DNA from 3 places in the Micromonospora sp. NPDC048999 genome. Region 1 is predicted to be linked to each of the others. Evidence: riboswitches for the same ligand, from Rfam matches in the RefSeq annotation. Region 1 holds a riboswitch; each other region holds the start of a gene.

The links. A riboswitch is a leader RNA that binds a small molecule or an ion and turns the genes downstream of it on or off. The one in region 1 is predicted to bind cyclic di-AMP.
Region 2: another riboswitch for cyclic di-AMP. It lies ahead of AB0C02_RS18130 (C39 family peptidase); the one in region 1 lies ahead of AB0C02_RS01110 (hypothetical protein).
Region 3: another riboswitch for cyclic di-AMP. It lies ahead of AB0C02_RS03085 (NlpC/P60 family protein); the one in region 1 lies ahead of AB0C02_RS01110 (hypothetical protein).

What each region holds. Positions count from the first base shown of each region.
Region 1 is NZ_JBEZFI010000001.1:219,331-226,169, forward strand. It holds gene AB0C02_RS01080 (sigma-70 family RNA polymerase sigma factor) at 1-1,183, shown strand, start outside; gene AB0C02_RS01085 (CsbD family protein) at 1,193-1,366, opposite strand; gene AB0C02_RS01090 (heavy metal translocating P-type ATPase) at 1,464-3,719, opposite strand; gene AB0C02_RS01095 (hypothetical protein) at 3,734-3,931, opposite strand; gene AB0C02_RS01100 (copper ion binding protein) at 3,928-4,131, opposite strand; gene AB0C02_RS01105 (metal-sensitive transcriptional regulator) at 4,228-4,527, shown strand; cyclic di-AMP (ydaO/yuaA leader) riboswitch at 4,737-4,868, shown strand; gene AB0C02_RS01110 (hypothetical protein) at 4,872-5,891, shown strand; gene AB0C02_RS01115 (carbonic anhydrase) at 5,888-6,505, opposite strand; gene AB0C02_RS01120 (helix-turn-helix domain-containing protein) at 6,675-6,839, shown strand, end outside.
Region 2 is NZ_JBEZFI010000015.1:97,818-104,656, reverse strand. It holds gene AB0C02_RS18145 (CDP-glycerol glycerophosphotransferase family protein) at 10-1,728, shown strand; gene AB0C02_RS18140 (cellulose binding domain-containing protein) at 1,822-2,265, shown strand; gene AB0C02_RS18135 (alpha/beta fold hydrolase) at 2,325-3,077, opposite strand; gene AB0C02_RS18130 (C39 family peptidase) at 3,180-4,091, opposite strand; cyclic di-AMP (ydaO/yuaA leader) riboswitch at 4,308-4,449, opposite strand; gene AB0C02_RS18125 (hypothetical protein) at 4,737-5,507, opposite strand; gene AB0C02_RS18120 (hypothetical protein) at 5,690-6,154, opposite strand; gene AB0C02_RS18115 (polysaccharide pyruvyl transferase family protein) at 6,422-6,839, shown strand, end outside.
Region 3 is NZ_JBEZFI010000001.1:630,534-637,372, forward strand. It holds gene AB0C02_RS03075 (pyridoxamine 5'-phosphate oxidase family protein) at 47-595, opposite strand; gene dcd (dCTP deaminase) at 674-1,252, shown strand; gene AB0C02_RS03085 (NlpC/P60 family protein) at 1,298-2,209, opposite strand; cyclic di-AMP (ydaO/yuaA leader) riboswitch at 2,345-2,482, opposite strand; gene AB0C02_RS03090 (N-acetylmuramoyl-L-alanine amidase) at 2,718-4,754, shown strand; gene AB0C02_RS03095 (NlpC/P60 family protein) at 4,840-5,853, opposite strand; gene AB0C02_RS03100 ((Fe-S)-binding protein) at 6,164-6,839, opposite strand, start outside.

The DNA of each region.
Region 1 (6,839 bases):
CCAGTTCTACGCGTGCGAGGACGCCGTCCAGGAGGCGCTGGTCGCCGCCGCCACCCAGTGGCCGGAGCAGGGCATCCCGGACCGCCCCCGCTCGTGGCTGGTCACCGTGGCGACCCGCCGGCTCACCGACGAGTGGCGCAGTGAGCGGGCCCGCCGCAACCGCGAGGTCGCGGTGGCGATCCGGGAGCCGGCGTACGCGGCGGTCGCACCGGCCGCCGACGAGGAGCCGCCGACCGGGGACGACACGCTGAAGCTGCTGTTCCTCTGCTGCCATCCGGCGCTCACCGGCGCCGCCCAGGTGGCGCTCACGTTGCGGGCGGTCGGCGGGCTGAGCACGGCGGAGATCGCTCGGGCATACCTGGTGCCTGAGGCGACGATGAGCCAGCGGATCCGCCGCGCCAAACAGCGGGTCGAGGCGGCGGGCGCCCGCTTCGTGTTGCCGTCGGCCGCCGACCGCGACGAGCGGCTGCGCGCCGTGCTGCACGTCCTATATCTGATCTTCAATGAGGGCTACACCGCCTCCAGCGGCGGTGAGCTGCATCGGGCTGAGCTGACCGGCGAGGCGATCCGGCTGGCCCGGGACCTGCACCGGCTGCTCCCGGACGACGGCGAGGTCACCGGACTGCTGGCGTTGATGCTGCTCACCGACGCGCACCGGGCCGCCCGGACCGGCCCGGCCGGGGACCTGGTCCCCCTGTCCGAGCAGGACCGCACCCGCTGGGACCGGCGGGAGATCGAGGAGGGGATCGCCCTGGTGACCGCGGCGTTGACCTGGTCGCCACCCGGGCAGTACCAGGTGCAGGCGGCGATCGCGGCGGTGCACGCCGAGGCGTCGACGGCGGCGGAGACGGACTGGCAGCAGATCGTCGGGCTCTACCGGGTACTCGCCCGGATCGCACCGAACCCGATGGTCACCCTCAACCAGGCCGCCGCGGTGGCCATGGTGGACGGCCCCCGGGCCGGGCTCGCCCTGCTGGCGCCGCTGGCCGCCGACGAGCGCATCGCCGGGCACCACCGGCTCGCCGCCGTCCGCGCGCACCTGCTGGAGCTGGCCGGCGAGCGCGACGAGGCGCGGGAGTCGTACCTGGCCGCCGCGCGGGCGACCACCAGCCGGCCCGAGCAGCGCTATCTGGAGCTACGCGCCGCGCGCCTGGTCGGCGGGGTGCCGGCCAGGCGCGCGTAGGAACGTACGTCAGCTCTTGAAGGCGTCCTTGATCTTTTCACCGGCCTGCTTGAGGTTGGCCTTGGTCTGGTCGGCGCGGCCCTCGGCCTCGAGACGCTCGTTGTCGGTGGCCCGGCCGGCACTCTCCTTGATCTTGCCGGCGCTCTTCTCGGCCGCATTGTTGATCTTGTCATCCATGCCCATGGGAACCTCCACTCAGCGGTTTCCGTGACGCGATGGAGATACCCCGCCATCCGGCCACTCAATCGCCGATTTCACAGAGGTGACGCGACGCGCCAGCTCAGGCGGCCGGGCGGAAACGGCGCAGCCGGAGGCTGTTCGCCACCACGAACACCGACGAGAAGGCCATCGCGGCACCGGCGATCATCGGGTTGAGCAGGCCGGCGGCGGCCAGCGGCAGGGCCGCCACGTTGTAGGCGAAGGCCCAGAACAGGTTGCCCTTGATGATGCGCAGCGTCCGGCGAGAGAGCTGGATGGCGTCTACCGCGGCCGTCAGGTCGCCCCGGACCAGCGTCAGGTCGGACGCCTCGATCGCCACGTCGGCGCCGGTACCCATGGCCAGCCCGAGGTCGGCCTGGGCCAGCGCGGCGGCGTCGTTGATGCCGTCGCCGACCATCGCGACCGTCCGCCCCTCGGCCTGGAGGCGCCGCACCACGTCCACCTTGTCGGCGGGCAGCACCTCGGCGATCACCTGATCGATGCCGACCTCGGCGGCCACCGCCCGGGCGACCGTGGTGTTGTCACCGGTCAGCAGCACCGGGGCAAGCCCCAGTTCGCGCAGCCGCGCGACCGCGGCCCGGCTGGTCGGTTTCACCACGTCGGCCACCGCGAGCACGCCACGGGCCCGGCCGTCCCAGCCGGCGAGGACCGCCGTCCGCCCGGCGGCCTCCGCGTCGGCCGCAGCCTGCACGACCGCCTCCGGTACGTCGAGGCCTCGCTCCCGAAGCAGCCGGAGCCGCCCGACCACCAGGTCCCGGCCGTCGACCGACCCGGTCACGCCGAGCCCCTCGGCGTTGGCGAAGCCGGTGACCGCCGGCAGCGGTCCCACCTGTGCCGCGCCCTCGGCGACCGCCCGGGCGATCGGGTGCTCGGAGGCCGCCTCCAGCGCGCCGGCCAGCCGCAGCAACTCGTCGGCGTCCTGGCCGGCGGCGGGAAGCACCTCCACCAGGGTCATCCGCCCGGTGGTGACGGTGCCGGTCTTGTCCAGCACCACGGTGTCGACCTGGCGGGTGGACTCCAGCACCTCCGGTCCCTTGATCAGGATGCCGAGCTGGGCGCCCCGCCCGGTGCCGACCAGCAGCGCGGTCGGGGTGGCCAGGCCGAGGGCGCACGGGCAGGCGATGATCAGCACAGCCACCGCCGCGGTGAAGGCGGCCGTCGCCCCGCCTCCGGCGCCGAGCCACCAGCCCAGCGTGCCGACGGCCAGCGCGATCACGATCGGCACGAACACCCCGGAGATCCGGTCGGCGAGCCGCTGCACGGCCGCCTTGCCGGTCTGCGCCTGCTCCACCAGCTTCGCCATCTGGGCGAGCTGGGTGTCGCCGCCGATCCGGGTGGCCCGGACGACCAGCCGGCCGCCGGCGTTGACGGTGGCCCCGACGACGGTGTCACCGGGCCCGACCTCGACCGGCACGGACTCGCCGGTGAGCATGCTGGCGTCCACCGCCGAGGTGCCCTCCTCGACGACGCCGTCGGTGGCGATCTTCTCGCCCGGCCGGACCACGAACCGGTCGCCGACCGCGAGCTGGTCCACCGGGATCCGGGTCTCCTGCCCGTCGCGGAGCACCGCGACGTTCTTGGCGCCCAGTTCGAGCAGCGCCCGCAGGGCGGCCCCGGCGGTCCGCTTGGACCGGGCCTCGAAGTAGCGCCCCGCCAGGATGAAGACGGTCACCCCGGCCGCCGCCTCCAGGTAGATGTTGCCGGCGCCGTCGGTGCGGGTGATGTCGAGGCGGAACGGATGGGTCATTCCGGGTATCCCGGCGTCGCCGAGGAAGAGCGCCCAGAGTGACCAGCCGAACGCGGCGAGCGTGCCGAGCGACACCAGGGTGTCCATGGTCGCCGCGCCGTGCCGCAGGTTGATCCAGGCGGCCCGGTGGAACGGCAGCCCGCCGTAGACCACGACCGGTGCGGCCAGGGTCAGCGATGCCCACTGCCAGGAGGTGAACTGCCAGGCCGGCACCATGGCGAGCAGGATCACCGGCACGGCCAGCACGGCCGACACCCAGAGCCGGGTACGCAGCCCGCCCAGCTCGTCCGCCGGCTCGGCGGGCGCCTCGGCCGGGGCCTGGGCTGGCGGCGGTGGCACGGCGGCCGTGTAGCCGGTCTTCTCCACCGTGGCGATCAGGTCGGCCGGGGTGACGTCGTCGGCGTACCGGACGGCGGCCTTCTCGGTGGCGTAGTTGACCGTGGCCTCGACGCCGTCCATCCGGTTGAGCTTCTTCTCGATCCGGGCGGCGCAGGAGGCGCAGGTCATGCCGCCGATCGTGAGCTCGATCAGGTTCGGCGCGAGCGGCAGGGACGAAGCGGTTGATGTCATCGCGGCACCTCCGGTCAATTGTGCCCGTGATCGTGGACGCCATGCTCGGCGTCCGGGGACCGCCCATCGCCGGGGTGGCCGGGGTCGGTGGCGTCGTGGCGGGTCTCGACGGCGGGCGTGACGGGGCCGGTCAGCTGGCCGACCCCGTACGCCGTGCCGAACACCGCCACGAGGCCGAGGATGAAACCGCCCACCTTCGTCACCGTGTTCACTGGAGGTCGTAACCGGCCTCGTCCACGGCGGCGCGGACGGCGTCCGTGTCCAACGGGCCCTCGCTGGTGACCGTGACACTGCCGGCGGCCAGGTCGACCTGGACGTCACTGACGCCCGGGATCGCGCCCACCTCGGCGCTGACCGACTTGACGCAGTGCTCACAGGTCATGCCCTGCACCTGGTACGTGGTGGTAACCATCGCGAGTTTTTCCTTCCATTACCGCTACCCGGTGGGGGTATCGACCCCCGACAGCGAACGTACCATACCCCCTAGGGGTACGCTATCCTCGACGTCATGACCGCACCGACGACCCCGACCCGGGGCTACACCGCCAGCAAGGAACAGCTGCTCGCGCGGCTCCGCCGTATCGAGGGCCAGGTCCGCGGCATCGAAAAGATGGTCGAGGACGACCGCTACTGCATCGACGTGCTGACCCAGATCTCCGCCATCCAGGCCGCCCTGGACAAGGTCGGCCTCGGGTTGCTCGACGGGCACGCCCGGCACTGCATGCGGGAGGGTGCCGCCGAGGGCCGCGCCGACGAGATGGCCACCGAGATGATGGCCGCCGTCGGCCGGCTGATGAAACGCGGCTGACCAGGAGCCGGGGCCGGGCCGAAGCCCGGACGGCAGCACGCAGGTTGCATGGTGACGCTGCGCAGCGTAACCACCGATTTCCAACGCGATACTGATCACGCAGGGCTACGACGAAATCGCGCTATTGGCCGGCTTCCGGGCGTAGATCGACGCAGGGGCTCTCAGGTAACGTCGCTGCCGGTCACCGCCGAAGGCGCGCATCGGCGCCTGCGGTGCCGCCGCCCAATCGCCCGAGGGCGAGCCGGGGAACCAGGTACCTGGGGTGAATCCGCGCGAGCGGTAGGGGCCAGTTCCGCCCCGAACCCGGCAGCTAACCCGGTCGGCGGTCGAAGGAAGGAACGATTGTGACGGCACCCCTGCGCCGCTGGTTGACACCCGTGGTGGCCGTGCTGACCGCGTTTGCCATCGTCGCCGGGCCGATCCCGGCCCCGGCCGCGCCCCCCAGCCCCAACCCGTCCGGGCACGAGGAGGACGACGACCCTCCGCTCATCACGGACGTCATCGACGCCGCGAACCGCGCCTATCTCCAGGCCAAGGCAAAGCTCAAGGCTTCGGAGAAGCGCCAGCTTCAACTGGCCCTCGAGGTGAACGCGGCGCGGGCCGAACTCGACGCGCTGCGCCCACAGGTCGGCCAGATCGCCGCGCAGTCTTACCGCACCGGCCGGATCGGCGTACTGGCCGTACTGCTGGAGAGCAACACCCCCGACGCGTTCGTCGAGCGGGCCGCCGGCCTGGACGAGCTGAACCTCGTCAACGCGCAGAAGCTCGCGGCGATCAACGAGGCGAAGACCCGCGCGGAGCAGGCCAAGACCGCGCTCGACGCCGAGGTACGCGAGCAGCTGAAGCAGACCAACGCGATGGCCCGCGCGAAGGCCGAGGCGGAGAAGTCGCTGGCGCTGGTCGGTGGCCGCGGCTTCACCGGCGGCCTGGTCTCGGCCACCTCGCCGGTCGCCCGGATCGGGCCCGGTCGCAACTCCGACGGGACGTGGAAGCCCGAGTCACGCACTGCGAAGGACCCCACCACCTCGGGCTACATCACCCCGCGCACCCTGCACGCCTACAAGGAGGTCAAGCGGGCCGGCTTCAACCGCTTCGTGAGCTGCTACCGCCCCGGCGGGCCGTGGGAGCACCCGAAGGGCCGGGCCTGCGACTGGTCGCTGCAGAACAGCGGTTTCTCGCCCTGGCACAACGACGACATGCGGATGTACGGCAACAACGTCGCCGCCTTCCTCATTCGCAACGCCGACCGGCTGGGCATCTACTACGTGATCTGGAACCGGCAGATCTGGTTCCCGGCGACCGGCTGGAAGTCCTACAGCGGGCCGTCCAACCACACCGACCACGTACACATGTCGCTGCTCTAGGGCGTGCCGGCGGGCATCTCGGCCACCGTCCGCACCTCGCCCGCGCTGAGCCGGTACGACATGCCGGCCACCGCGCAGTGGCCGCCGGCCACCCGCTCCGCGAGCACGGCGGACCCGGCCAGCAGCGTCTCCACGGTCTGCGCGATGTGGATGTCGACGATCCCGTCCACGTCCTCGATTCCCTGTCGGGCCGCCCGGCGCACGCTGGGCACGACGGCCTCCACCAGCGCACCGAGGTGCCCCGCGGGAGAGGTGCCGGTGGCGACCGCCTCGCGGGCGGCCTGCACCGCTCCGCAGGAGTCGTGGCCGAGCACCACGACCAGCGGGGTGCCGAGCACGGTGATCGCGTACTCGACGCTGCCGAGCACCTCGGGGCCGACGGTGTGGCCGGCGGTCCGCACCACGAAGAGGTCCCCGAGGCCGCGGTCGAAGATGATCTCGGCGGCGAGCCGGGAGTCGGAGCAGCCGACGATCACCGCGAAGGGGTGCTGACCGTCGGCGACCGCGGCCCGGTGATCGGCATCCTGGTTCGGGTGACGGGGTACGCCGGTGACGAAACGACGGTTGCCGGCGTACAGCTCGCCGAGCGCCTGATCGGGAGTGGTCGGCGTCACAACAGTCACCTCGTCCTCACGCGATACGACCGGGTCGGGCCCGGTCGGCGGCGGAGAGGGCCGCAAAACCCACGGTCACACCCAGGCCCGAGATACGTCAAGATTTGCGTGATACAGATTTCATGTGTTGGCCATCGCAGGAGCGGGCGACCCCGGCCGGGGCCCTACCATGGCCACCATGGCGACGACAACGGGCGAGAACGGGAGCGGCCGAAACTGGACCTTCCTCACCAACCACGGTCACGTGCTGCTGGCCATCGCGCGCAACCCGACCGCGCGGCTGCGGGACGTGGCCGACGAGGTGGGGGTGACCGAGCGGGCCGCCCAGGCGATC
Region 2 (6,839 bases), on a different contig from region 1:
ACCGGCGCCATGCCTGCTGATCTGGTCCGGAAACTGCTCGCCCGGGTGCTGACCACCGGGCTGGCGGTGCTGGCCGTCCTCGTGGTGGCGCTCACCGGGGCGACCGGCTGGGGGTTGGCGATCGCGGTCGCCGCCCTGGCCGCCGCCGGCTGGGAACGACGCCGGGTCCGGCCGAGCGCCGACGGCGTCGCCGATTCGGTGCTCATCGCCGCCGGGATCCTGGTCGGCTACGCTCGCCGGCTCGACGCCGGCTTCGACCCGGCCCTGGCCGCCGCCGGCCTGGTGCTGCTCAGCCTAGTCCTGCTGGCGGGGCCGCTGCGCGACGCCGGCGCCCTGGAGATCCGCGCGGCCAACCTTCCGGTCCGGTCCTGGACCCCGCTGGTCGCCGCCCGGCTCGGCGACGCGCTGCTGGTACTGCTCGCCCTGGTGGCGGTGGCCGCCGGCCTGGTCCTGCCCGCCTGGGTGGCGCTGGCCGCCGCCCTACTGGTCGGCGCGGCCTGCGGCGCGGTCGCGCTCGACCTGGCCCGGCGCCGGCTCCGGCCGAACACCGGGGGCGGTCCGGTGGGCCGGGCGCTGCGCCGGCACCAGCCCGAGTTCGTGCTCTACTTCTCCGCCCCGCCCGGCTCGGAATACCAGGTCACCATGTGGCTGCCGTACCTGGAGCGGATCGGCCGGCCGTTCCTGGTCCTGCTGCGGGAGCCGGAGTTCCTGCCCACCATCGCCGCCGCGACCCGCGCGCCGGTGGTCTTCTGCCCGACGCTCAAGGCCCTGGACGAGGCCCTGGTGCCGAGCCTGCGCGCGGCCTTCTACGTCAACCACGGCGCGAAGAACAGCCACTGCATCCGCTTCTCGCAGCTCACTCACGTGCAGTTGCACCATGGCGACAGCGACAAGGCGCCCAGCGCCAACCCGGTCTCGGCGATCTTCGACCGGATCTTCGTGGCCGGCCAGGCCGCGATCGACCGGTACGCCCGGGCCGGCGTGGAGATCTCCGCCGAGAAGTTCGTCGTGGTCGGCCGGCCCCAGGTGGAGGCGATCGAGGTACGCCGGGAGCCGACTCCCGGCCGGACGCAGCCGACCGTGCTCTACACGCCCACCTGGACGGGGCACCACGCCGACGCGAACTACTGCTCGCTGCCGGTGGCCGAGACGGTGATCCGCCGGTTGCTGGACCGGGGCGCCACGGTGATCCTGCGGGCCCACCCGTACACCGCGCAGAACCCGGCCTCGGCCCGGCACCTGGCCCGGCTGACCGAACTGCTGGCGGCGGACCGGGCGAGGACCGGCCGGGCCCACCTGTGGGGGGCGGCGGCCGGCCGCGACCTGACCCTGACCGAATGCGTCAACCGCGCCGACGCGTTGATCTCGGACGTCTCCGGGGTCATCTCCGACTGGCTCTACTCCGGCAAGCCGTACGCGGTCACCGACATGGGCACCGACGGCGAGCACTTCGTCGCGCGGTTCCCCCTCGCCGGCTCCGGCTACGTGCTGCGCCGGGACATGTCCAACGTGGACGACGTGCTGGCCGGGCTGCTTGACACCGACCCGAAGGCGGCGGCCCGCTGGGCCACCCGCACCCGCTACCTGGGTGACTTCCCCACCGAGGCGTACGCCGAGGCGTTCCTCGACGCCGCCCGCCGCGAACTCGACCCCGGCTGGACTCCGCCGGGGCCAGGGCGCGCCGACACCGTCGCCCGCGCCGGCGCGCCGCTGCACCCCACCGCCTGACGCCTACGGGAACCTCTGGCCGAGCGGACATTCCATCGGTCATTATGGATTTCTTGGCACCTCTCGATGCCATCAGTCCAGAGGAGGTTTCCCGTGCCCAGTCGCCCGACCCGACCGGCTCGTTGGTGGGCCCGCATCCTGGCCCTGCCGCTCCTCGTCACCATCCTGGCCTCTGGTGGCACCGCCGCTCACGCGACGAAGAATGCCGAGACACCGACCCTACTCAGCGCCGATCCGACCGCCAGCTGCATCGTGCGGGCCTCGTTGGACGGGGCGATCGTGTGGGTGACGGTCGGCACCATCAACCCACCGACGATCGACGGCTGGACACTGAGCTGGGCCATGCCGAACTCGCAACCGATCGTGGCGCTCTGGAACGCCACGCTGATCAGTCACACCAACGGCACCGTCGTCGTCCAGGATGCCGGCTGGAACTCAGTTATCGCACCGGGAGCCCAGCCGCTCATCGGGTACATCGCCAACGGCATCGTGCCGCCCAGCCGGTTCGCGCTGAACCGCATGCCCTGCCTGACCTAGGAGGCACGACGGACGGTTGAGCGGCCACCGATCACGCCGTCGCTGTCTACGGATCCCGGTCAGAGATACGGGTCGAGGAGGGCGAGGACGGCCTCCGGATCCTCGACGTGCGCGTTGTGGCCCAGCCCCGGCAGCGTGACCACCGGGACACCCAGCTCCTTGAGCTGCGCGTCGCTCACCATCGGGTCCTGCTCGCCCCGGGCCAACAGCACCGGCACGTCGGTCGCGGCAAGCAGGGCCGGCAGTCCCGGCTCCCCCACCGCGAACGCGGCCGGATCCATGGCCAGCCGCCAGCGGCCGTCCTCGCGGCGCAGCCCGGCGTCCACCACCGGGTCGTCGGGGACGAAGAGCCCGGCCAGCCCGGCGACCCGCAGGTAGCGGCGGGCCGCCTCGTCCCGGCTGGCGAACCAGGTCACCGGCCGCTCGGCCAGCTCACGGGCCTTGCCCAGCTCGGCCGGCGTCCAGCCGACCTTGATGCCCAGCCCGATCACCGCGTCGACCGGCAGCCGCCGCGACCGCGCGGCCAACGCCAGTGCCACCACCCCGCCGAGCGAGTGCCCGAGCAGCACCAACCGGTCCCGGGGGCCGAGTCGCTCAGCCAACGGGCCGAGCCCCGCCACCACCCGCTCCGCGAGGGCCTCGAAGGAGTACGCCGGCAGCGGCGGCGACCAGCCGTGGCCGGCCAGGTCGGGAGCGAGCCAGCGGCCCGCCCAGCGGCGCTCCAGCAGCGGCGCCCAGGGCAGCCACACCTCGCCGGTGGCGCCCAGGCCGTGCAGCAGCAGCAGCTGGCGAGTACCCGTCTCATCGGCCATACGGCGCAGTGTGCCACCGGACCGGCGCGACACGCGAGACACCCGCGTACGGAGTCGGGCACCGGCTCGCAGGAGCCGGTGCCCGACGGGGGGAGGGTGGGATCAGGCCGAGTAGCCGCGGGTGGCGGCCCAGTTCGCCAGGTTGATGGTGGTGATCCAGTACGACGGCACCGACGGGTTCGCCGAGTCGGCGATCAGCGCGGTCCGGCCGTCGTCCTTGTAGCCGACCACGGCGATGTAGTGGCCGCCGGGGAACGAGTGCCAGCCGCCGCTGGTGTCGGTGGCGGAGCCGGCGATGTTGACCACGACGCCCCGGCCGTCGCCGATCGCGTTGACCAGGTCGGCCTGGAGCTGGTCCATCTGCGCCGGGGTCGCGGCCTGGCCGGAGATCATGTGCGTCTGGTACGGGCTGCCCTTGACCATCTGGTTCAAGCCCCGGGTGGTGTCCTCGGCGGAGTCCGTGCCGTTCACGCCGGCGTGCAGCGGGACGGCCATCGCGTCCTGGGTGGTCTCGATGCCGGTCGCGCTCAGGGCGTTACGCACCGCGGCCGGGCCGCAGTTCCAGTAGGCGGTCTGCGCCTGGTAGTCGTAGTCGAGCACCTTGGTCGACGGCGGCTTCGGCTGCTCCGCGGGGGTCACATCCGGGTCCGCCTTGGCGGTGCTGGGCTTCGCCGACGGCGACGCGCTCGGCGAGTCGGACGGCGCGGCGGACGGAGAGTCGGACGGCGCGGCCGACGGCGACGGACTCGGCGAGTCGGACGGGGAGGGGGCAGCAGCGGCGGCTTGCACCTCGCCGTTGGCGGCGACCTCGACGGGCTGGGGGGCCAGCTCGGCGACGGCGGCCGTGCGCTCCTGGCGGACGGGCGCCTCGTCGCCGGTGGTCAGCGCGGCAGCGGTCCCGCCGGCCAGCACGAGGGCCGCTGCGGAGCCGGCAACGATCTGGTACGAGCGCTCGGTCGCGAGGCGTCGCAGTTGACGCTTCAGCCGCAGTTCAAGGTTCAGACGGTGCTTCACGTGTTCCTCCACGGGGTCCTGAGCGGGCACACGCCGGCCCGACGTGCGGAGGAACTCACGCACGTTTCTGGGCGGGATGCCGCGGGAAGGGGACGAGCCCGGTGGACCGGGCTACGGGGGCGGTTACCGGAATCCGACTCGCCGGTCAGGCGAGCAAGGGCACCGCGACGCCGTGGAGGATTGGGGAGGAACGGGGGGTGGTGCGCACGAGGCTGGCACTCCTTCCGTAACCGCCTACCGGGTTAGCTGACGGATTCGGGCGGGAAGTACGCCCTACCGCGGGCCGTAGCTCGCGGATTCACCCCGGTGTTGCTCTGGGTCCCCGGTTCGTGAGATCACGATTGAGCGGGTCGGCACGGCGTCGCCATCTGCGATCGGGAACCGCACCGGACGCGCCGACACTACCGGCGGGTCTGCCATCTGCCAAGCGCTCCCACCTGCTTAAACATCGGAATCGGCGGTGCCGACCGGAACAGCGAGCGACTGACGCTACTCAATGGGACGAGCAGTTATCGCGGAACCGTCGGGCGTGAATCGGACATCGGGTGGACGATCGGCCCGGAATCGCGGGATCGATCACCCGAGCCGACCCGGATGACCGTTTCTCCGCTCGGGTGAGCTGGCTCACCGGATTTGGGTAACGATTCAGCCGACCCGCGCCGGACGGAAGCGGGCGGCGCGGACGCCGGCCGGTACAGCCGCGCGAGCCGGGGCCACCGGCCCGGTGCCGCGCACCGGGACCGGGCCGGGGCGCAGCGCCGCGGCGGCGGCGTACGCCTCGGCGGCCAGGGTCCGGGCTGCGTCGACGGCCACCTCGGCGTCGCGCCACGCCCGCTGCTCCCGCTCGGCGGCGGCTCGCCAGCCGGCCCGCCGGCCGTCGCGTACTGCCCGGGCCAGGACGATCTCCTGCTCGGCCGGGTGCCGCCGCGGGTCCCACCCGTTGCGGCCGGCGAGGACGTCGGCGAGTTGCCGAGCGGTCAGATCGCCCCGCCAGTGCGCCGCCATCGCCGCGCGGTGCAGCCACCGCTCCCGGGCCGCGTACTCGGCCGGCGTGCGCGGGGTACGCGGCTCGGGCAGCACGGCGGTGCCGGCGAGGCGTCGGGCGGTCGCCTCGGCCCCGTCGTACGCCCGCCAGGCCCGCTCGGCCGCCGCCTGGACGGTCAGCCACTGCTCGCGACGCCGGCGGGCGCTCTGCGCGGCCCCGGCGGCGGCCACCGCCACCTCGTCGGCGTACCGGCGCAGGTCGGCGCGGCGGGCCGCCTCCTCGGCGGCCGGATCGGGGCCGGGATCCATCGGGCGTTCCGGCCGGGTGACCAGCACGGCCAGCACGGCCAGGGCGAGCACGAGCAGGATCGACCAGATGGCGACGGCTGCGGGGACACCGGTGAGGAAGTGGTAGAGAACGGTCTTCTGCATGGTCGGCACCTCACGGGAACGACGTGGCAAGAGGTCCGCACGAGCGCCCGGGGCGGGGCGCGACCGGGGGTGGGCGCCGCCGGGGCCGCCGTCGGGCAGGTGCGGGTGAGGGTTCGGTCGGTACGGCGAACACGGGCCGTGGCCCGCGAGGTCGTCGACGGGCCGGGCGGGCCCGGGAACCGTCAGCGGGCCGGCGGGGCCCGGGAGCCGACGGCCGCCGGGAGCAGCCCGGTCAGGACGGGCTGCCGGTCCACCGGGGCGACCTCGACCCCGCGCCGTGCCGCCGGGTCGGGCACGCCGACCGGGATGCCCACCGCGCCGAAGCCGGGCCCCTGCTGTCCAGCGCGCGCGTCGGAGCCGACCACGGCGCCGGACGCGGCCGGGCCGGCCGCCTCGGCGGCCGAATCGGACCAGCGGATCAGGACCCGGCGGGCGGAACCGGGCTCGGGGCTGCCGGGGCGCGCCGCCCGCAGGGTCGGCGGGTCGACGGCGAGGGTGTTGGCGGCCGCCTGAGCCGCCACGGCCGGGCCGAGGGGCACCGCGGCGGCGCCGAGGGAACAGGAGACGACCACGGCCAGGCTGGCCAGCATGCGGGCCGTCCAGCGCGCCACCCACCACATGGGACAGGTGAGCACGATCGGAAGCACGGGCCCCAAATTACCGCCGAAACGACCGGAACGCACCTTCGCCGGGCGTGTCGCACCGGCCGGCCCGGGGGGTGCCGAACCGGACAAACGGCGGGTGCGCGGGGCGCGGAGCGCGACGGGCCGGCCGCCCGATGAGCGGATTTCCATCGAGTTCACCCGATGGCCTAAAATCGCGGTTCCTGCATGGAACGGGGATCGCACGCTGGCCGGGCCGGTCCGGTTCCCGCCGGGCACGCGGTGCCCGGGATGGAAGGTGGACAGCTCCGGATGCATCAGCGGATTTTTCTGCGCGGCCGCAAGGGCCCGTTCGACGTCATCACCCCGGAGGATACCTTCGAACGGAACTGGATCGGCGACAACAACGGAAACCTGGTCTTCAGTCACGCCGCGTACAAGCTGCTGGCCACCTCGACGGCGGAGATCACCCCGTCGCGGTGGTTCCGGCCCGACCCGCGCACCGCGGCCGAGATCAACGAGAAGTACGACGTTTTCGTGGTCCCGCTGGCCAACGCGTTCCGGCGCAGCTACGCGCACCGGCTGGAGTCGATGACCCGGCTGATCGAGCGGTTGAAGATCCCGGTGGTGGTGCTCGGGGTCGGGGTGCAGACCAACGTCGACGGCGACCGGGAGTACCTGCGCCCGATCGACAAGCCGGTGAGCGCGTTCTGTCGGGCGGTGCTCGACC
Region 3 (6,839 bases), 410 kb from region 1:
TGCCGGTCCCGTTTGCCGACGGGACCGGCACCGGGCCTTGCGGGGCTCAGGCGGCCGGGCGGCGGGTGTCGAGGCCGTGACGACCATGCCGGGCCTCAGGTACGACAGTGACGGCCTGCCGGGCGGGGTCGGTCGCCTGCGGGTCGAGCCAGACCCGCACCTGCGGCCGGCCGGCGCCGAGGTAGGCCGCCTGGTCGCGCCGGGTCAGCATCGCCACGTCGACGTTGAACTCGAACAGCCGCCAGTCGACCTGGGGCGCGGCCCGACCGAGCGCGGCCACCCGGGCCACGGTGGCCGGGTCAGTCACCGGCCGGGCGCGGCCAGCGACGTACGCCTCGTCGTCGCTCTCCTCGGGCGGGAACGAGTGGAGCGCGTAGCGGCCGTCGCGTTCGAGGTCGCGGCGCTTGGGCGAATCGATGACGAAGCAGTAGAGCCCGTCGTCGGTGATGACCGGGGAGATCGGGTGGACCCGGGGGCCGCCGTCGGCGCGGACCGTGGCGAGGTAGCCGAAACCCGGCCCGTACTGCTGCAGGAGAAGGCGGATCTCGTCGGCGAGTCGGGGCTCGTCGGCGGCGAATTCGGACCAGGAAGCCATGCGGACATTCTATCGAACACGTGTACGAGGATGCAGTCCGACACGCAGGTCACTCGTACCGGTCGCTATGGTGTTCCGATGCTGCTCTCCGACCGCGACCTGGTCTCCGAGATCGAGTCGGGCACGCTCGCGCTGGAGCCCTTCGAGCCCGCGCTGGTGCAGCCGTCCAGCATCGACGTACGCCTGGACCGGCTCTTCCGGGTCTTCAACAACCATCTCTACACCCATATCGACCCGGCCGCGCAGCAGGACGACCTCACCTCGATGGTGGAGGTGCCCGAGGGCGAGCCGTTCGTGCTGCACCCGGGCGAGTTCGTGCTCGCCTCCACGCTTGAGGTGATCTCGCTCGGCGACCAACTCGCCGGGCGCCTGGAAGGCAAGTCGTCGCTCGGGCGGCTCGGGCTGCTCACCCACTCGACCGCCGGCTTCATCGACCCGGGCTTCTCCGGGCACGTCACGCTGGAGCTCTCCAACGTGGCGAACCTGCCGATCACCCTCTGGCCCGGCATGAAGATCGGCCAGCTCTGCATCTTCCGGCTCTCCTCGCCGGCCGAGCACCCGTACGGCTCGGCGGTCTACGGCTCGCGCTACCAGGGGCAGCGTGGCCCGACCCCGAGCCGGTCCTGGCAGAACTGGCGGACCTGGCCGACCCGCTGAACACCGAGCAGGGGCCCCCGCGACGCGGGAGCCCCTGCAAACCGGTCAGCCCGGGCGGCCGTAGCTGTTGATCTGGCCGTCGTCGACGCGTTTCATCGTGATCGGTTTGCCCGACTCGGAGGCGTGCACCACCCAGCCGTCGCCGACGTACATCGCGACGTGGTGTATGTCGCTGTAGTAGAAGACCAGGTCACCGGGGCGCAGCTCGGCGCGGCTGACCCGCTGGGTGACGTCGTGCTGCTGCCGGGCGTTGTGCGGCAGTGAGACGCCGGCCTTGGCCCAGGCCGCCATCGTCAGACCGGAGCAGTCGTAGTGGTCGGGGCCGGCGGCCCCCCAGACGTAGATCTTGCCGATCTGGGCGCAGGCGAACTTGACCGCCACCCCGGCGGGGCCACCCGGGTAACCGGCGGGGCAGGGCGCCGGGCGCAGCGGGCCGCCGCCACCGTTGCCGTACACCTTGAGCCGTAGCTTCTGCAGCCGGGCGATCTCCGCGTCGATCTGCTTCTTCCGGGCCGCGAGCTGGGCCTCGGTCCGGGCCAGCTGGGCGATCATGTCGTCCAGCGACTTCTTCTTCGCGGCCAACTGGTCGCGCAGGTCGGCCACGGCCTGCACCTGCTGCTGCTGGCGGTACGCGAAGCGGTCGAGCAGTTCCAGGCTGTCGACCAGCTCACCGGGCGACCGGCTGCCCAGCAGCGCGTTGACGGTGGAGATGGTGTCGCCCTTGTACGCGTCGGCGGCGAGACCGCCGACCTGCCGGAGGGCCTGGTCGACCTGGGCCTGCAACGGGGCGATCTGCTTGGCCAGCGTGGCGGCCTGCTTGCGCTTGGCGGCGAGGTCCTCGCGGGTGGCGTTGACCTGCTCGATGATCGGTTCGAGCTTGTTCCAGTCCTGGTCGATCTGGCGCTCGATCTCGGTGACGGATGGTTCGGCGTGTGCCGCCGTGGCGCCACCGGTCAAGACGACGGCGGTGCCGGCCAGTGCGGCGAGGGCGGTGGTTAAGCGGGACCAGCGTGAACGCGGCGCAGCCGCCGACCGGTCGACCGACCGGACCGACGGTGGCCGCGGGGCATGGTGTGCCACCGGGCTCCGTACTCCTTCTTCCCTGACCGCCTACCGGGTTAGCTGACGGGTTCGGGCGGGAAGGGAGTCGCCCTACCGCACCGCGGTGCGGATTCACCCCAGGTACCTGGTTCCCCGGCTCGCCCGGAGGCGACTCGGCGGTGTCGGACCGTCACCGCCCGGGTTGGACGGTGGACCTACGGTCGACGACTGACCAGAGTAGGGACCGTCGTTATCGATCCGCAACCCGCGACGCCGTGACACACCGTACGCGAATTTCCAACCACGATCGGATGCGGTGAAGGTTTCCTTCGGGTCGCATCGTTATTCGGAAAGGTGTTGACCAGAACCCAGGTACGGAGTGAGGGTGAACCAGCAGTGACCCCGATCTCTATCTGGAGGTTCGATGCACCTCACAGCCCTGCCGTCGCGCAGACGGATGCTGCTGGCCGCCGCCGTCGCGGCGGCCACCGCTCTCGCGACCAGCGGTCCCACCGCGGCGGCGCCCCCCGCCGGTGGAAACAGCGACAGCCAGAACCGCCAGCAGCAGTACGCCGCAGCGGCAGCCGAGTACGGCGTGCCGCAGGGCGTGCTGCTCGGCGTCTCGTACCTGGAATCCCGTTGGGACACCCACCCGGGCCAGCCCAGCACCAGCGGCGGCTACGGCCCGATGCACCTGACCGACGCCGCGCAGGTCGCCTCGACGCCGTCCAGTTCCCACGTCGACGAAAACGAGGACCCCCGGGGCGACGAGTCCCGGCCGCTCTCCCTCGACCCGGCGATTGCGGCCCAGCCGAGCGGCGACGCACTGCCGCAGGCGTCGCTGCAGACCCTCGACGCCGCCGCCGACCTCACCGGCGAGTCGAAGGAGACGCTGCGCACCGACGCCGACGCCAACATCCGGGGCGGGGCGGCGCTGCTCGCGTCGTACCAGCGGGAGCTGGGTGGGCCGGTCGGCGCGGGCAGCGACCCGGCGGCCTGGTACGGCGCGGTGGCCCGGTATTCCGGCGCGGACACCGAGGACGCCGCGGCGGCCTTCGCCGACGAGGTGTACGACCAGCTCGGCCAGGGTGCCAGCCGGACCACCGACGACGGCCAGCGGGTAACCCTCGCCGCCACGACGGTGAAGCCGGACGAGTCCGGGCTGCACAAGCTCGGGCTGCGCCGCGCCGAGCGGCCGGACGGCCTGGAGTGCCCGGTCCGGCTGGCCTGCGAGTGGATCCCCGCGCCGTACGCGAAGCTCAGCGCGGACCCGGGCGACTACGGCAACTACGACGTCGGCAACCGGCCGGCCCAGCAGAAGATCGAGTACATCATCATCCACGACACCGAGGGCTACTTCGGTCCCAGCGTCGACCTCGTCAAGCGGGCCGACTACCTCGGCTGGCACTACACGCTGCGCTCGGTGGACGGCTACATCGCCCAGCACATCAAGGCGAAGAACGTCGGCTGGCACGCCGGCAACTGGTACGTCAACGCCAAGTCGATCGGCATCGAGCACGAGGGTTTCGCCGGCCACGGCACCTGGTACACCGAGGCGATGTACCGGACCTCGGCCAAGCTGGTCCGGCACCTGGCGCTGAGCTTCCAGATCCCGCTGGACCGGCAGCACATCCTGGGCCACGACAACGTCCCCGGCATCACCGCCGCAAATGTGGCCGGGATGCACTGGGACCCGGGCCCGTACTGGGACTGGTCGCACTACTTCGACCTGATGAAGGCGCCGTTCAAGGGCACCGGGACCCCGCACACCGGGCTGGTCACCATCGACCCGGACTACGCCACCAACCAGCCGGCCTTCACCGGCTGCAACCGGCAGCCCCCGGGCGTCCCGAATCCCCTGCCGCCGATCCAGCCCTGCCCGCTGCGCGGCTCCTCCTCGGTCATCCTGCGCACCGGCCCGAGCCCGACCGCGCCGCTGGTCAACGACCTGGGGCTGCAGCCGAACGGCCAGCCGAACACCATGTACATCTCCGACCACGGCGCCCGCGCCTCGGCCGGCCAGACGTACGCCCTCGCCGACCGGCAGGGCGACTGGACGGCGATCTGGTACCTCGGCCAGAAGGCGTGGTTCCACAACCCGGCCTCGGCGCCGACCGCGAAGTGGGCGAACGGCTTCGTGGTGACCCCCAAGCCGGGCAAGACCACCATCCCGGTGTACGGGCGGGCCTACCCGGAGCAGGTGGCCTACCCGTCCACGATTCCCTACCAGGCCATCTCCCCGCTGCAGTACACCTTCCCGGCGGGCCAGCGGTACGCGGTCGGCGGCGTCCTGCCGAGCGAGTACTACCGGGCCGTGTCGTTCGACGGCTCGGCGCCGGGTGACCGGACGATCGTCCGCGGCAAGATGCAGTACGTGCAGATCCAGTTCGGCCACCGGGTGATGTACGTCAACCTCGATGACGTGCAGATCCAGCCGGCGGCGGTCGGCGCTCCGCGCTGACCCTGGACGCGACGAAGGCCCCCGGTCTGGACCGGGGGCCTTCGTGCTGGTCGACAGGGTCAGCCGACAGAGTCAGCCGGCAGGGTCAGTAGGGCCGGCGGAAGCCGGCGACCGGCTGGTAGCTGATCTGCGCCACCTGCACCGGTTGCCCGGTCCGTGGCGCGTGCACCATCAGCCCGTTGCCGAGATAGAGCCCGACATGGTGCAGGTCGCTGTAGAAGAAGACCAGGTCACCGGGGCGCGCCTCGGCGCGGGAGACGGCCTTGCCCTCGTTCCACTGCGCGCCGGTGAAGTGGGTCAGGTAGATCCCCGCCGCCTTGTACGCGAACTGGGTGAGGCCGGAGCAGTCGAACGTGTTCGGGCCGGTGGCACCCCACACGTACCAGCTGCCGACCTTGCTGCAGGCGGTCCTGATGGCGGTCTGCGCGGCGGCGGCGATCACGCCGTCGATCTTCGGGCAGCCGTCGACCCGCACCGACGACTTCGGCAGCATCCCCTTCAGCCGCGTCATCTCAGCGTCGATGTGCTTCTTCTTGGCTGCCAGCTCGTCGCGCTGCTTGATCTGGGCGGCGATCAACGTGTCCAGCTTCTGCTTCTGCGCGTTGTACTTGTCGCGGATGGCGAGCACGCTCTCGACCTGCTTGCGCTGCTGCTGGGCCAGCCGGTCGAGGATGACGAGTTGCTCGGCGAGGGTACCCGGCTTGGTGCTCACCAGCAGGGCACCGATCTCCTGCGAGGGGCCGCTCATGTAGTAGTGGGCGGCGATGTCGCCGACCTTGTTCATCGCCAGGGCCGACTCCAGCTCCAGCGGCACCATCTTCTTTTCGAGATCCGCCGACTTCTTCTGGTTGACCTTGAGCTGGGCGCGAACCTTGTTGTAGCTCTCGATGGTGGGCTCGAGCTGTTCCCACTGCTTGTCGATCTGGGCGTCGATCTCGTCCACCGACGGCGGTGCCGCGTGCGCCGGCGCCGCCAGCAGCCCGGCGCCGACCGCGACGGCCGCGACCAGGGTGAGGAGACGGCGTACGACCCGGCGCGTTCCGATCGGTCGGAGCGGGGGATGGCTCGGGGCGTGACGATCAGGAGGCATGGTTGCCACCGGCACGGACTCCTTTTGCAACCGACCGCCGGGCGCCTCGGGTGAGGGAGGGTCGAGGCAGACGACCACAGCGGTCGGTGCCCCACCTTAGGGAAGGTGACCGGGTGGAATCAAGGCGACCGTTTACTCAGTCACGTACGCGCTATCACTCGCACACAAAGGGTATTCATTACCCTGTCAGCCATTGTCGTCAATTCGCCATCGGGGAGGGCAGGACCGCCACCACCACCGCCGGCTCCTGACCGCGACGGCGGTGGCACCTCGCGTGGGTGCCACCGCCGTCGCGGTTGCGCCGGTCCCGGCGTACGCCTCAGCCGGCGACCGGCTCGGCCTCCTTGTCACCGGCCGTGGCCTCCGGCTTGACCGAGCGGAGCAGCACGCTGGCCACGTCGACGACCTCGACCTGCTCGCCGGCGCCCTTGCCGTTGACCCCGTCGCTGAGCATCGTCGAGCAGAACGGGCAGCCGACCGCGATGGTCTTCGCCCCGGTGGACATGGCCTCCTCGACCCGGTCCACGTTGATCCGCTTGCCGATCTTCTCCTCCATCCACATCCGGGCACCGCCGGCGCCGCAGCAGAAGGAGCGCTCGCTGTTCCGCGGCATCTCGGTGATCTCGGCGGAACCGAGGGCGGCGCCGAGCACCTCGCGCGGCGGGGTGAAGACCCGGTTGTGCCGGCCCAGGTAGCAGGGGTCGTGGTAGGTCAGGCCGCCGTCGACCGGTTGCACCGGGGTGAGCTTGCCGGTGGCGACCAGGTGGGCCAGGAGCTGGGTGTGGTGCACCACCTCGAACTCGCCGCCGAGCTGGCCGTACTCGTTGCCCAGCGTGTTGAAGCAGTGCGGGCAGGTGGCGACGATCTTGCGCTTGCTCTTCTCCCGGCCCTCGAACGCCTCGTTCAGCGTCTCGACGTTCTGCTGGGCGAGCATCTGGAAGACGAACTCGTTGCCGATCCGGCGGGCCGGGTCACCGGTGCAGGTCTCACCCTCG